DNA from 3 places in the Geothrix sp. 21YS21S-2 genome. Region 3 is predicted to be linked to each of the others. Evidence: riboswitches for the same ligand, from Rfam matches in the RefSeq annotation. Region 3 holds a riboswitch; each other region holds the start of a gene.

Region 1 (4,333 bases), 2.5 Mb from region 3:
AGGTCCAGGGCGTACTCGGGGCTGTCCGGATCCAGGAGCGGGATCGTGTCGAGCAGGTAGAGGCTGAGGGTCTGGTTCATGGAGAAGTCGTCCTGCAGGTCCACGTTCACCCGCAGGTTGTGGCCCTCGCCCGTGAACTCCACGATCTTCCGGTCCAGCAGGGCGCGGAACAGCTGCCAGCCGCGCCTGAAATGGGCCGCCTTCGCGCGCTCGTTGTCGTGGCAGCCTCGGATGAGCCCGCGCATGGCGCCGCAGCCGTCCCCGCGGCGGCTCAGGACGTTGAGCAGCATGCCGTGGGTCACCTGGAACCGCGACACCAGGCGCTCCGGCTGGGCCGCCACGAGCCTCTCGAAGGTCTGCTTGTCCCAGTTCGTGAAGTTCCGCTCCGGTGGCAGGCGCCTGGTGTACTTCCGGCCGCCGGCGGCGGCCTTGGCGGCCAGCTTCATGTTCTCGATCCAGTGCTCGGGGGCCTGGGCCACCACCCAGCCCACGTCGTCGAAGCCCTTGCGCCCCGCCCGGCCCGAGATCTGGTGGAAGTCCCGCGCGCTCAGGATGCCCGTCTTCTGCCCGTCGTACTTGCACAGCTTGGTGAAGAGCACCGTGCGGATCGGCACGTTGATGCCGACCCCCAGGGTGTCCGTGCCGCAGATGACCTTCAGGAGGCCCTTCTGGGCCAGCTGCTCCACCAGGATGCGGTACTTGGGCAGGAGCCCCGCATGGTGCAGCCCGATGCCGTGGCGCAGCCAACGCTTGAGGTCCGGGCCGTAGGGGCTGTTGAACTTGAAGCCCTCCATCTCCTTCTGGATGGCGGCCTTCTCCTCCTTCGTGCAGAGGTTGATGCTGGTGAAGTCCTGGGCGCTGGTGGCCGCCTCCAGCTGGGTGAAGTGCACCAGGTAGATGGGCGCCTTGCCCTCCTCCACCAGGCGCTCCAGGGTGAGCGAGAGCGGGGATTCGGCGTAGGTGAAGCCCAGGGGCACCGGGCGGTCCGTGGATTTCACCGAGACCGTGGGGGTTCCCGTGAGCCGGGTCAGCTCCTCCTCGAAGAAGGCCGTGTCGCCCAGGGTGGCGGACATGAGCAGGAACCGGCACTGGGGCAGCGTGAGCAGCGGCACCTGCCACGCCACGCCCCGCTCCCGGTCGGCGTAGTAGTGGAACTCGTCCATGATCACGTCCCGCACGTCGGCGTCCGCGCCCTCGCGCAGGGCGATGTTGGCCAGGATCTCGGCGGTGCAGCAGAGGATCGGCGCGTCCCGGTTCACCGAGGCGTCGCCCGTGCTGAGCCCCACGTTCCCGGGCCCGAAGTCCCGGCACAGGGCCAGCCACTTCTCGTTGACCAGGGCCTTGATGGGGCAGGTGTAGATGGAGCGCCGCCCCTGGGCCAGGGCCTTGAAGTGCAGCGCCGCCGCCACCAGGGACTTGCCCGACCCCGTGGGCGTGTTGAGGATGACGTTCTTCCCCTCGAACAGTTCGAGGATGGCGGCCTCCTGGGCGGGGTAGAGGGTGAGGCGCCGGCCTTCCACGTACTCCAGGAACCGGCCGAGCAGTTCGTCGCTGCCGGCGCCGGCTGCCTGGGGGAGGAGGTCGTAGAGGGTCGTGTGCATGGGGATTCCGGGTGGGGGCGGTGGAGGGGGCCTTGTCCACCCTAGCCCATTTCCGGCTGGGCGGGTTCCGGTTCCGATCGGTTTTTTTTCGCCTTTGCGCGGAACCCGGCCCTGCGGCACTCTTGTTCTTTGCGGATCCTTGCCAGTTCCATAGCGCGATATCCAGAAAGGTGGAGGGACGGGCCCTGTGAAACCTTGGCAACCTGCTTCCGGGCAAGGTGCCAATTCCTGCCTGCGGCGCAAGCCGGGGGAAGATGGCGAGCTGCAGCGAGCTGACGAATCAGGGATTCCCCACGATCGGGCCGGAACGGCGGCGATCCTCCCACCCGGAGGACCCCATGAGCGACAACCACCTCGACAGCAACGTGCCCGGCAACCCGGCCTACCATTTCACGGTCGTGCCCCCGGGCACGGAGCCCGTGGCGGGCTGGGCCCGGAGGGCGGACCTCCTGGCCGGGGCCGGACCCGGCACCCAGTGCATCCACGCCGGCTCCCAGCCGGACCCCGCCTACGGGGCCGTGACGCCTCCCCTCTACCTCACCAGCACCTTCGCCTTCTCGGACATCGGCAGCAACGGCGGCTTCGACTACACCCGCAGCGGCAACCCCACCCGGGAGCGCCTGGAGACGGCCATCGCCACCCTGGAGGGGGGCTCGGGAGCCACCTGCACCAGCTCGGGCATGAGCGCGGTCCTCGTGGCCCTGAACCTCCTGGAGCACGGCAGCCACGTGCTCTGCACCGTGGACTGCTACGGCGGCACCTTCCGCACCCTGGAGCACGCCCGCAAGGTCTACGGCCTGGAGGTCACCTACCTGGACCTGGCCGACGCCGCGGCGGTGCGGGCGGCGCTGCGCCCCAACACCCGGATGATCTGGGTCGAGACCCCCTCCAACCCCCTCCTGCGCCTCTCGGACCTGGGCGCCCTGGCCGGAATCGCCGCGGGTGCGGGCGCGCTGCTGGTGGTGGACAACACCTTCCTCTCCCCCGTCCTCCAGCGGCCCTTCGACTTCGGGGCGGACCTGGTGGTGCACAGCACCACCAAGTACCTCAACGGCCACAGCGACGTGGTGGGCGGCGCCGTGGTGGCGGGCCCCGGCCGCGAGGCCCTGGCCCAGCGCATCGCCGCCATGAACAACCTCCTGGGCACCAGCCAGAGCCCCCACGACTGCTACCTGGTGCTGCGCGGCCTCAAGACCCTCCGGGTGCGCATGCTGGCCCACGAGGCGGGGGCCCTGGCCGTGGCCCAGGCGCTGGCCGCCCACCCCGCCGTGGCCTCCGTGAACTACCCCGGCCTGCCCACCCACCCCCAGCACGCCCTGGCCCGGGCCCAGCAGAAGGGCTTCGGCGCCATGCTCAGCTTCGAGCTGAAGGACGCCACCCCGGCCGCGGTGAACCGGGTCCTCCTGGCCCTGCACTGGTTCACCCTGGCCGAGAGCCTGGGCGGCGTGGAGAGCCTCGTGGCCCACCCCGCCAGCATGACCCACGCGTCCATGACCCCGGAGGCCCGCAGGAACGCCGGCATCGGCGACGGCCTCATCCGCCTCTCGGTGGGCATCGAGGATCCCGGGGACCTGGTGGAGGATCTCCGGCAGGCGCTTGGATAGACAAAGATAATTATAATAACTTTTAACCTCTTCTTCCGGTGGCAGGGCGCCTGCGCCGGGGAGGGGTGGCTAAAGTATTAAATAAATATTTTTTGGTGTGGCCAGAGTTGATTCAACATCCGTTGGATTGCGTTCCAAACGCTGGGGAATGTGTTGATTTAATGAACTCGCCATGGAAGGATCCTTCTACCCGAGGAGTGCCGGATGTCCAGGTCCACCGTTCTACGAGGAGCGGCCCTTTGCGGCCTTGCGCTGGTGCTGGCCGCCTTCCTGCCGCGCCTCCTCCTGGGACCGGCCCTCGAGGCGGTGCGGGTGGCGCGCCGCGACCTCGTGCGGACGCTGGTGCTCAACGGCCGGGTCCTGGCGCCCCGGCGCGTCTCCCTGGGGGCGCTGCAGGCCAGCGTCGTCTCCCGCAGGCTGGTGGAGGAGGGGGACCGGGTGGAGGCGGGGCAGGTGCTGGCGGAACTGGAGGACTCGGAGCAGCGGGCGGCGCTGGCCCAGGCCCAGGCGAGGCTGGACCAGCTCAAGGAGAGCGCGGCGCCCTCGGCCCGGGCGGCCCTGGACCAGGCCGACAGCGCCCTGGTGCAGGCGCGCCTGGCCTGGGAGCGGGGCCAGCGTCTGGCCCGGGACGGCATCCTCAGCGCCAGCCAGACCGATGAGCTCCGCAAGGCGTTCGAGACGGCCCTGGCGGGCCGGGAGGGGGCCCTGGCCCAGGCCCGCAGCGCCCAGGGCGGTGCCGACCTGCGCGCCGCGGTGGCCGCGGTGGACCTGGCCGGCGCCAAGCTGAGGCAGATGCGGGTCGCCGCCCCGGCCCGGGGCGTGGTGCTCACCCGCGCCGTGGAGGCGGGGGACCTGGTGCAGCCCGGCAAGGTGCTCTACACCCTGAGCCTCGACGAACCGCTCCAGCTCCTGGTGCAGCCCGACGAGAAGCACCTGGGCGCGCTCGCCCTGGGGCAGCAGGCCACGGCCAGCACCGACGCGCGGCCCCTGGAACGGTTCGGCGGGGAGGTCGCCTACATCGCCCCCGCCGTGGACGCCCAGCGCGGCACGGTCGATCTCAAGCTGAAGGTCCCCGCCCCGCCGGCCTTCCTCCGGCCGGACATGACCGTGTCCGTGGAGATCCGCCTG
Region 2 (4,333 bases), 1.2 Mb from region 3:
CCCCCGCAGCCGATGACGCCCACGGCCTTGAAGCGCCCGGGCTCCAGGACGGCCAGCTCCAGCGCCACCATGCCCCCCAGGGATCCCCCCAGGAGGGCGTCGAAGGACAGGTCCCCGGCGCGGATCCACTGGGCCAGCACCTCGGCCTGGTACCGGGTGGACCAGCCGCCCCGGGGTTCCGGCCCTTCGGCGCCGTAGCAGCTCCCGGCGAGGTTGGGCGTCCACACGGTGGCCTCGGATGCCGCCAGGGGCGCGCCCGGCTCGAACATGGGCCCCCACCAGCCCTTCACCCCCGGCGCGTCGGCGGCGTCGGGGCCCCCGGTGAGCGCGTGGAGGAGCAGGACCCTGGCCGGCCCGTGCCCGGTGACGCGGAAGGCGGTGCGCACGCCCTCCGGGGAGAGGAAGGCCTGGGTCAAGCGTCCCCCCCGCACAGGGCCTGGTTCAGGTCCGCCTTCAGGTCGTCGATGTTCTCGAGGCCGATGGAGAGCCGGATGAGGTCGTCCGTGACGCCGTTGGTGGCGCGGTCCTCGGCGCTGAGCTGCTGGTGGGTCGTGGTGGCCGGGTGGATGATGAGGCTCTTGGCGTCGCCCACGTTGGCCAGGCGGGAGAAGAGCTCCACCGCGTTGATGACCTTGGCCCCGGCGGCCAGCCCCCCCTTCACGCCGAACGTGAGGATGCCGCCGAAGCCCGCGCCCTCCCGGAAGTAGCGCCGGGCCAGGGCGTGGCTCGGATGGCCGGGGAGGCCCGGGTAGTTGACCCAGGCCACCTGGGGGTGGGCCTCCAGCCACTGGGCGATGGCCAGGGCGTTGCTGCCGTGGCGGTCCATGCGGATGGGGAGGGTCTCGATGCCCTGGAGCAGAAGGAAGGCGTTGAAGGGCGACAGCGCGGGGCCGAAGTCCCGAAGGCCCTCCAGGCGGGCCTTGGCCGCGAAGGCCGCCGGACCCGCAACCTGGGTGAGGACGGCCCCGTGGTAGGAGGGGTTGGGCTGGGTGAACTCCGGGAACCTGCCGTTGGCCCAGTCGAAGTTGCCCCCGTCGACCAGCACGCCGCCGAGGCTCGTGCCGTGGCCCCCGAGGTACTTCGTCGCGCTGTGCACCACCAGGTTCGCGCCATGCTTCAGGGGCTGGCAGATCCAGGGGGAGGCCAGGGTGTTGTCCACGATGAGGGGCACCCCCGCCTCCTGGGCCACCGCCGCCAGGGCGTCGAAGTGGGGCACGTCCAGCTTGGGGTTGCCCAGCGCCTCCAGGTAGATGGCCTTGGTCTCCGGGCGCAGGGCCTTGCGGAAGGCGTCAGGGTCGGTACTGTCCACGAAGGTGACCGTGATGCCCAGGCGCTTGAAGCTCTGGCTGAAGAGGGTGTGGGTGCCCCCGTAGAGGTTGGTGCCGGCGATGAGGTGGTCCCCGGCCTGGGCCAGGGTCACCACCGCGAGGGTGATGGCGGCCTGGCCGGAGGCCGTGGCCACCGCCGCCACGCCGCCCTCCAGCTGGGCCACGCGCTTTTCCAGCACGTCCACCGTGGGGTTCCCGATGCGGGTGTAGATGTTGCCCGGCTCCTCCAGGCTGAACAGGCGCGCCCCGTGCTCCGTGGAGTCGAAGACGTAGCTGGTGGTCTGGTAGATGGGCACCGCGCGGCTGCGGGTGTCCCGGTCCGGGCTGTGCCCCCCGTGGAGGGCGATGGTCTCGAAGTGGGGCTGGTTCTGGCTCACGTTCGGCTCCAGGTGGATCTTCCCCCGCCCGCCGCGGGGGGGGAATGCTTGGGTCCTTGTCTCCCCGCTAGGGGCCTCCGGACAGGTCGAGGGAGCCTTCGGTTCCTCGCGAGCTTCACATGGACGGAGAGGGGCCCGAATAATTCGGGCCCCTCTCCGTCTGTGTCTTGGCAGTCACATCAGTTCGGTATCTATCCGGCTCGACGCATGCGTCCACCGGCAGGAATTGGCACCTTGCTCATCGCAGGTTGCCAAGGTTTCACAGGGCCCGTCCCTCCACCTTTCGTGATAGCTCACTATGGAACTGACAAAGAACTCAGAACCATCATGATGCGTGTTCGCTGCCCAGGAGTCAAGGCCTCAGGGTAGGCTGAAGCCATGCTCTCTTCGCTCCGCATCCAGAACCTGGCCCTGGTGGAAGACCTCGCCCTGGACTTCCAGGCCGGCTTCACCGTCCTCACCGGCGAGACCGGGGCCGGCAAGTCCCTCCTGGTGGACGCCCTCTCCCTGCTGGTGGGGGCCCGGGGCGACGGCGACATGGTGCGCCAGGGCACGGCCCGGGCCGTGGCCGAGACCGTGGTGGACGGCGCCTTCGAGGCCTGGCGGGCCTTCCTCGCCGACCGGGGCCTCCCCGAGGAGCAGCCCGTGGTGCTGCGCCGGGAGGTGGCCGCCAACGGCCGCAGCCGCGCCTGGATCAACGGCGGCGCCTGCAGCCTGACCGACCTGCGCGAGGCCGGGCGCATCTGGATGCGCCTCACCAGCCAGCACGACCACCAGTCCCTCCTGGCCGAGGAACGCCACCTGGGCCTCCTGGACGAGGTGCTGGGCATCAGCGCCGACCTGGCCGCCCAGGCGGGCGACGTGCGGGACGCCCAGGCCCGCCTGGCGGCCCGGAAGAAGAGCGAAAGCCAGCGCGCCGAGCGCCTGGAGTGGCTGGCCGAGCAGATCGCCGACCTGGAGAAACTGGCCCCCCGGGCCGGGGAGTGGGTGCAGCTGCGCAGCGAGCGCGAACCCCTGCGCCACGCCGTCCACCTGGAGTCCGCCTTCCGCGAGGGCGCCGAGGCCCTGCGCGACGCCCTGCGCCTGGTGGAGGACGCCCACCGCGCCCAGGCCCGCGCCGCCTCGATCCTGCCCGCCGCCCAGGTGGAAGTGGACCGCACCCGCTCGGCCCTGCTGGAGCTGGAGGACCTCCAGGCCCTGGCCCAGGACCAGGCCATCCGCTGGTCCCGGGAGGGCGTGGACCGCATCGAGGCCCTGGAGACCCGCCTAGCCCAGTTCGAGAAGCTGGCCCGGCGCCACCGCTGCGAGCCCGAGGAGCTCGCGGGCCGCCTGGAGGCGCTCCGCCGCGAGCAGGACGAACTGAACAACCACAGCTCCAGCCTGAGGGAACTCGAAGGCGGCCTGGCGAAGGCCTGCGAGGCCTACCGCGCCGCCGCCGAGGTCCTCCACGCCCACAGGGCCGGCCTCGTCCAGCCCCTGGAAAAGGACGTGCACCAGCGCCTGGGCCGCCTGGGGATGAACGGCTGCCGAATCCAGCTGCGCCTGGCCGTCGCCGAGGAACCCTCGAGCCCGGTCCTCCTGGCGGGCCTGCCCGTGAGGGTCTCCCCCCAGGGCTTCTCCACCGTGGCCATCTGGATCGAGCCCAACGTGGGCGAGGGCTTCCGCCCCCTGGCCAAGATCGCCTCGGGCGGCGAGCTGAGCCGCCTCATGCTGGCCATGCAGGGCGCCGGCATGGCGCTCGGCGCCGGCAGCCGGGACCCCCTGGTCCTGGTGCTGGACGAGGTGGACGCCGGCATCGGCGGCGAGACCGCCATCGCCGTGGGCGCCGCCGTGCGCGAGCTGGGCCGGAGCCACCAGGTGCTGGCCGTGACCCACCTGGCCCAGGTGGCCGCCCGCGCCGAGCACCACGGCCAGCTGCGCAAGGAAGTGAACGAGGGCCGCACCCGCAGCGGCCTCACCTGGCTCGCGGGCGACGCCCGGGTGCGGGAACTGGCCCGGCTCCTGTCCGGCCACCCCGACCGCCCCGAGGCCGTGGCCCACGCACGGATCCTGCTGGAGGGGGCCGTGGCCACCCCGCTGCTGGAGGTGGACGGCGCGGCCCCGGTGGAGGGGAAGCGGAAGCGGCGGTGAAAGGCTGCCGGCGCCTGGCGTTGTTTACCAAGAACAGGAATGGCGATACTTGAGTTCAATTTACGGGAAAATAATAAATTCATCCGTTTAACAGATTGAAATTATGCCACCAGATGGCATATTTTTATCATGTTCGATCGCACCCTTTCCCCACGCGTGGCCGAAGCGCTGCTCGACACCCCCGTGGTCCTCCTTTTGGGGGCCCGGCAGGTGGGGAAGAGCACCCTGGCCAAGGCCCTCCTGGCCCACCAGGCCCAAGGCCGCTACCTGACCCTGGACGACCCGGCCGTACGCCGGGCCGCAGAAGTGGATCCGGTCGGCTTTGTCGCCCAGCAACGGGGCCTGACGGTACTGGACGAAATCCAGCTTGCCCCCCAGCTCTTCCGGACCATCAAGGCCGAGGTGGATGCAGAACGCAAACCGGGCCGCTTCCTGCTCACCGGCTCTGCGAACGTCCTCGTCCTCCCCCAGGTTTCCGAATCCCTGGCGGGGCGAATG
Region 3 (4,333 bases):
GAGGCCTACGGCGCGGCGCTGGCGGACCGCGCGGCCCGGGCGGAGGGCTTCATCCGGGCCCGCCACGGGGAGGGGTCCCTGCCCGAGGCCCGGGAGGAGCTGCTCCGGGCCGACGCCAGGGCCGCGCAGAAGCGCAGCGAGGCCGTGGGCATCATGCGCCGGGCGGACCCCTCCGTGAACCCCAGCGACACCAACTACGTCTTCCTCTGGTACGTCCTCCACAGCCTTCCGGCCGGCCTCGTGGGCCTGGTGCTGGCCGCGGTGTTCTCGGCCTCCATGTCCTCCATGTCCGCGGAGATCAACGCCCTGGGTGCCACCACGGTGGTGGACCTGTGGCGCCGCTACGCGGGGGGGGCCGACACCCGGGGCGAGATGTGGGTGTCGAGGCTGGCCACCTTCGGGTGGGGGTGCTTCGCCATCGCCTTCGCGGAGTACGCGAGCCGCCTGGGCTCCCTGGTGGAGGCCGTCAACATCCTGGGGTCCCTCTTCTACGGGACCATCCTCGGGATCTTCCTGGTGGCCTTCTACCTCAAGGGGGTGCGGGGGGGCAGCGCGTTCTGGGCGGCCCTGGCGGCGGAGGCCGCCGTCCTGGCATGTTTCCTCTTCAGCGGCATCTCATTCCTTTGGTACAACGTCGTCGGCTGCGTGCTGGTGGTCGGCCTGTCGATGCTGTTCCAGAAGCTGGGCGGCGTTCCCGTGGGGACGGACCTGCCCGGCGCCACCCTGTCCCCGGACTAGCACCCAGAGGAGGAAGTCATGATCAGGAACGCCACGGTCCTCGCGGCTCTTCTCGCCGCCTCCAACCTCACCGCCCAGTACGCCGAACCCCCCAAGCTCGACAAGCCTCTGGGCGTGACCCTGGACGGATCCCTCGGCTACGCGGAGAAGGAGTTCGTCCCCGCCCTGGAAGCCATGCCCGAGTCGAAGTTCGCCTTCGTGCCCACCGCGGGCGAGTTCAAGGGCGTCCGCGACGTCGCCGCCCAGGCCAAGCACGTGGGCGCGGTCAACTACTGGGTGGGCTCGGTCATCCTCGGGGAGAAGCCCCCGGTGGACGTGGGCAAGGGGGACGGTCCCGCCGCCCTGAAGGAGAAGGCGGAAGTCCTGGCCTACTTGAAAGGCTCGTATGAGTACGTCCACAAGGCGCTCAAGTCCATCAACGACCGGAACGCGCTGGTGGCCATCAAGTCCCCCTTCGGCGAGGGCGACACGTCCCGCGTGGCCCTCGCGAACATCCTGCTGGCCCACACGATGGACCACTACGGGCAGATCGTGGTGTACCTCCGCATGAACGGAATCGTGCCGCCGGCCAGCCGTTGAGGGGCCGCCCGCTTGCCACCGGCGGGTTGACAAAACCGGGGGCCAGCCCAAGAATGGCAGTGCATGTAGAGTGCCCTGAAAGGGGTCGGCAACCGAGCAGGAAGCTGCGGTGCCCTGGACCTACGGGTTCCATGCGCAGGAGACCAACCTGAAACCCCTGGAGCGCATGATGTCGAGCAACTACCTTTTCACCTCGGAGTCCGTCTCCGAAGGCCATCCCGACAAGGTCTCCGACCAGATCTCGGACGCGGTCCTGGATGCCTGCCTCGCCCAGGACCCCAAGTCCCGGGTCGCGGCGGAGACCCTGTGCAACACGGGCCTGGTCGTCATGGCCGGCGAGATCACCACCAACGCGGTGGTGGACTACATCCAGATCGCCCGCGGCGTCCTGAAGGACATCGGCTACGACAGCACCGACTACGGCATCGACTACCGCGGCTGCGCCGTCATGGTCTGCTACGACAAGCAGTCCCAGAACATCAGCCAGGGCGTCACCGAGGGCGAAGGGCTCCACAAGGAGCAGGGCGCCGGCGACCAGGGCCTCATGTTCGGCTACGCCTGCGACGAGACCGACGCGCTCATGCCCGCTCCCATCCACTACGCGCACCGCATCATGGAGCGCCAGGCGAAGCTCCGCAAGGAGGGCCGCTTCGCGTGGCTCCGCCCCGACGCCAAGTCGCAGGTCACCCTGCGCTACGTCGACGGCCGCCCCGTGGGGGCCGAGAGCATCGTGGTCTCCACCCAGCATGCCGAGGACGTCCCCTACGAGGTGCTCCGGGACGCGGTGATCGAGGAGATCATCAAGCCCGTCATGCCCGCGGCCTGGCTCAAGGGCACCGAGTACCTCGTCAACCCCACCGGCAAGTTCGTCGTGGGCGGCCCCCAGGGCGACTGCGGCCTCACGGGCCGCAAGATCATCGTGGACACCTACGGCGGCTCCGCCCCCCACGGCGGCGGCGCCTTCTCCGGCAAGGACCCCTCGAAGGTGGACCGCTCCGCGGCCTACGCCGCGCGGTACGTGGCCAAGAACATCGTCGCCGCGGGCCTGGCCTCCCGCTGCCAGCTGCAGGTGGCCTACGCCATCGGCGTGGCCAAGCCCGTGAGCGTGATGGTCACCACCTTCGGCACGGGCGTCATTTCCGACGCCCAGCTGGAGAAGCTCGTGGCCGAGCACTTCGACCTGAGCCCCAAGGGCATCATCACCACCCTCGACCTCCTGCGCCCCATCTACCGGGACACCGCCAGCTACGGCCACTTCGGCCGGGACGGGTTCCCCTGGGAGCGCACGGACAAGGCCGAGGCCCTCGCCGCGGCGGTCAAGGGGCTGGAAGTCCGGGTCTGACGGCATTCCCCAGTCAAGCCGGGCCCCGTCGGGGCCCGGCTTTTTCGTGGGCCAGGGCCTGTCGGCAAACCCCGGCAAAGGCGTAAATGGGCTTCATCCTGCCTTTTCCCCTCAATTCATCCCTGTCCTGGCAGGGCAAGCCTGCAGGGAAACGGCGCGCAGGCCACCCGCCATCACGGACCCATCCCGGCACTTGCCCTGCTGGAACGGGGATAAATTGGATTGATGGGATGAAAGGGATTTAATCCTCTGCGCCTGTGGGTTCAGTCTTTTCGAGGTGCAAGCCGCCCGCTTATCGGATGCCGCGGATGGGCCGGGAAAGCGATCACACTCGCAGAGAAGGGTTTTCAGCCGGGTCGATTCCCAAACGTCCGCTACCCGAAGAAGGTCCGCATGCGCTCCAGCGCCTTGTCCAGCGCCTCCAGGGACGCGGCGATGGAGATGCGAAGGTACCCGGGCGCGCCGAAGGCGGTGCCGGGCAGCACCTTAACCCCGGCCTCGTCCCGGAGGCGCGCCGTGAGTTCCGGGTCCGAGGCGACGCCGTGGGCCTCCATCCATCCGGCCACGTGGGGGAAGAGGTAGATCGCCCCCTCGGGGCGGCCGCAGCGGATGCCCCGGATGGCGTTCAGGCCCTCCTGGAGCCGGTCCCGGCGGACCCGGAGGCCCTCGGCCATCTCCCGCTCGAAGGCGCCGTCCAGGCCCAGCGCGGCGATGCCGGCGTGCTGGCTGATCATGCTGGGGTGGGTGACGCTGGTGGAGCCCAGGCTGGTCATGGCGCGGATGAGGCCCAGGGGGCCGGCGGCGGCGCCCAGGCGGTAGCCGGTCATGGCGAAGCGCTTGGAGAAGCTCTCCACCAGGAGGGTGCGGTCGGCCAGGTCGGGGCAGGTGCGCAGGAAGGGGAGCTCGGGGCCGTCCAGGGTGAGGGTGCCGTACACCTGGTCCAGCACCAGCCAGAGGTCGCGCTCCAGGATGACGTCGGCCAGGTCGTGGAGGCGCGGGAGGTCCCACACCCTCCCGGTGGGGTTGGAGGGCTGGTTGAGGATGACGGCGCGGGTGCGCGGGCCCAGCGCCCGGTCCAGGGCGCCCTCCGCGGGCAGGAGGTCCGGGCCCGGCGGCACGATGACCGGAGTGCCTCCGGCCCAGGCCACCTGGTCCTTGAAGGTGGGCCAGTAGGGGGCGAAGATCAGCACCTCGTCCCCGGGCTCCAGGACGCACCGGAGGGCGTCGAGGATGGCGGGCTTGCCGCCGGCGGTGACGAGGAGGTTGTCGGCGGTGCGGGGGACCCCGTCCCGCCGGGTCAGGTCGGCGGCCAGGAGCTCGCGCAGGGCGGGCAGGCCCTGGGCGGGGCCGTAGCGGGTTCGGCCCTCCAGGGCGGCCCGGGCCGCGGCTTCGCGCACGGCCACGGGGGGCAGGCCCTCGGGCTCGCCCACCGTGAGGTCCACGGGGTCCGGGTGGAGGCAGGGCGCCGAGGCCCCGGCCATGGTGGGCGAGAGGCCGGCGCTGCCGGCGCGGGTGTTGAGGGTCACCATTTCTTCCCCTGGGAATCCACGATGGGTCGCAGACCAGCATACAGCGCCGCCATGTCCTCGCGGGTGAGGGCCTGGTCCTTGTCGCACAGGGCCTCGGAGGGGTTTGGGTGGGCCTCGACGATGAGGCCGTCGGCGCCGGCGGCCG

The links. A riboswitch is a leader RNA that binds a small molecule or an ion and turns the genes downstream of it on or off. The one in region 3 is predicted to bind S-adenosylmethionine.
Region 1: another riboswitch for S-adenosylmethionine. It lies ahead of RAH40_RS07950 (PLP-dependent aspartate aminotransferase family protein); the one in region 3 lies ahead of metK (methionine adenosyltransferase).
Region 2: another riboswitch for S-adenosylmethionine. It lies ahead of RAH40_RS13445 (O-acetylhomoserine aminocarboxypropyltransferase/cysteine synthase family protein); the one in region 3 lies ahead of metK (methionine adenosyltransferase).

The regions. Positions count from the first base shown of each region.
Region 1 covers NZ_CP132910.1:1,752,851-1,757,183, reverse strand. The annotation lists gene RAH40_RS07955 (RNA helicase) at 1-1,601, opposite strand, end outside; SAM riboswitch class I at 1,757-1,862, shown strand; gene RAH40_RS07950 (PLP-dependent aspartate aminotransferase family protein) at 1,940-3,205, shown strand; gene RAH40_RS07945 (efflux RND transporter periplasmic adaptor subunit) at 3,410-4,333, shown strand, end outside.
Region 2 covers NZ_CP132910.1:3,055,861-3,060,193, reverse strand. The annotation lists gene RAH40_RS13450 (alpha/beta fold hydrolase) at 1-416, opposite strand, end outside; gene RAH40_RS13445 (O-acetylhomoserine aminocarboxypropyltransferase/cysteine synthase family protein) at 413-1,705, opposite strand; SAM riboswitch class I at 1,890-2,000, opposite strand; gene RAH40_RS13440 (DNA repair protein RecN) at 2,084-3,835, shown strand; gene RAH40_RS13435 (ATP-binding protein) at 3,965-4,333, shown strand, end outside.
Region 3 covers NZ_CP132910.1:4,229,541-4,233,873, forward strand. The annotation lists gene RAH40_RS18735 (sodium:solute symporter) at 1-738, shown strand, start outside; gene RAH40_RS18740 (DinB family protein) at 757-1,317, shown strand; SAM-I-IV-variant riboswitch at 1,374-1,485, shown strand; gene metK (methionine adenosyltransferase) at 1,487-2,659, shown strand; gene RAH40_RS18750 (aminotransferase class I/II-fold pyridoxal phosphate-dependent enzyme) at 3,034-4,188, opposite strand; gene aroF (3-deoxy-7-phosphoheptulonate synthase) at 4,182-4,333, opposite strand, start outside.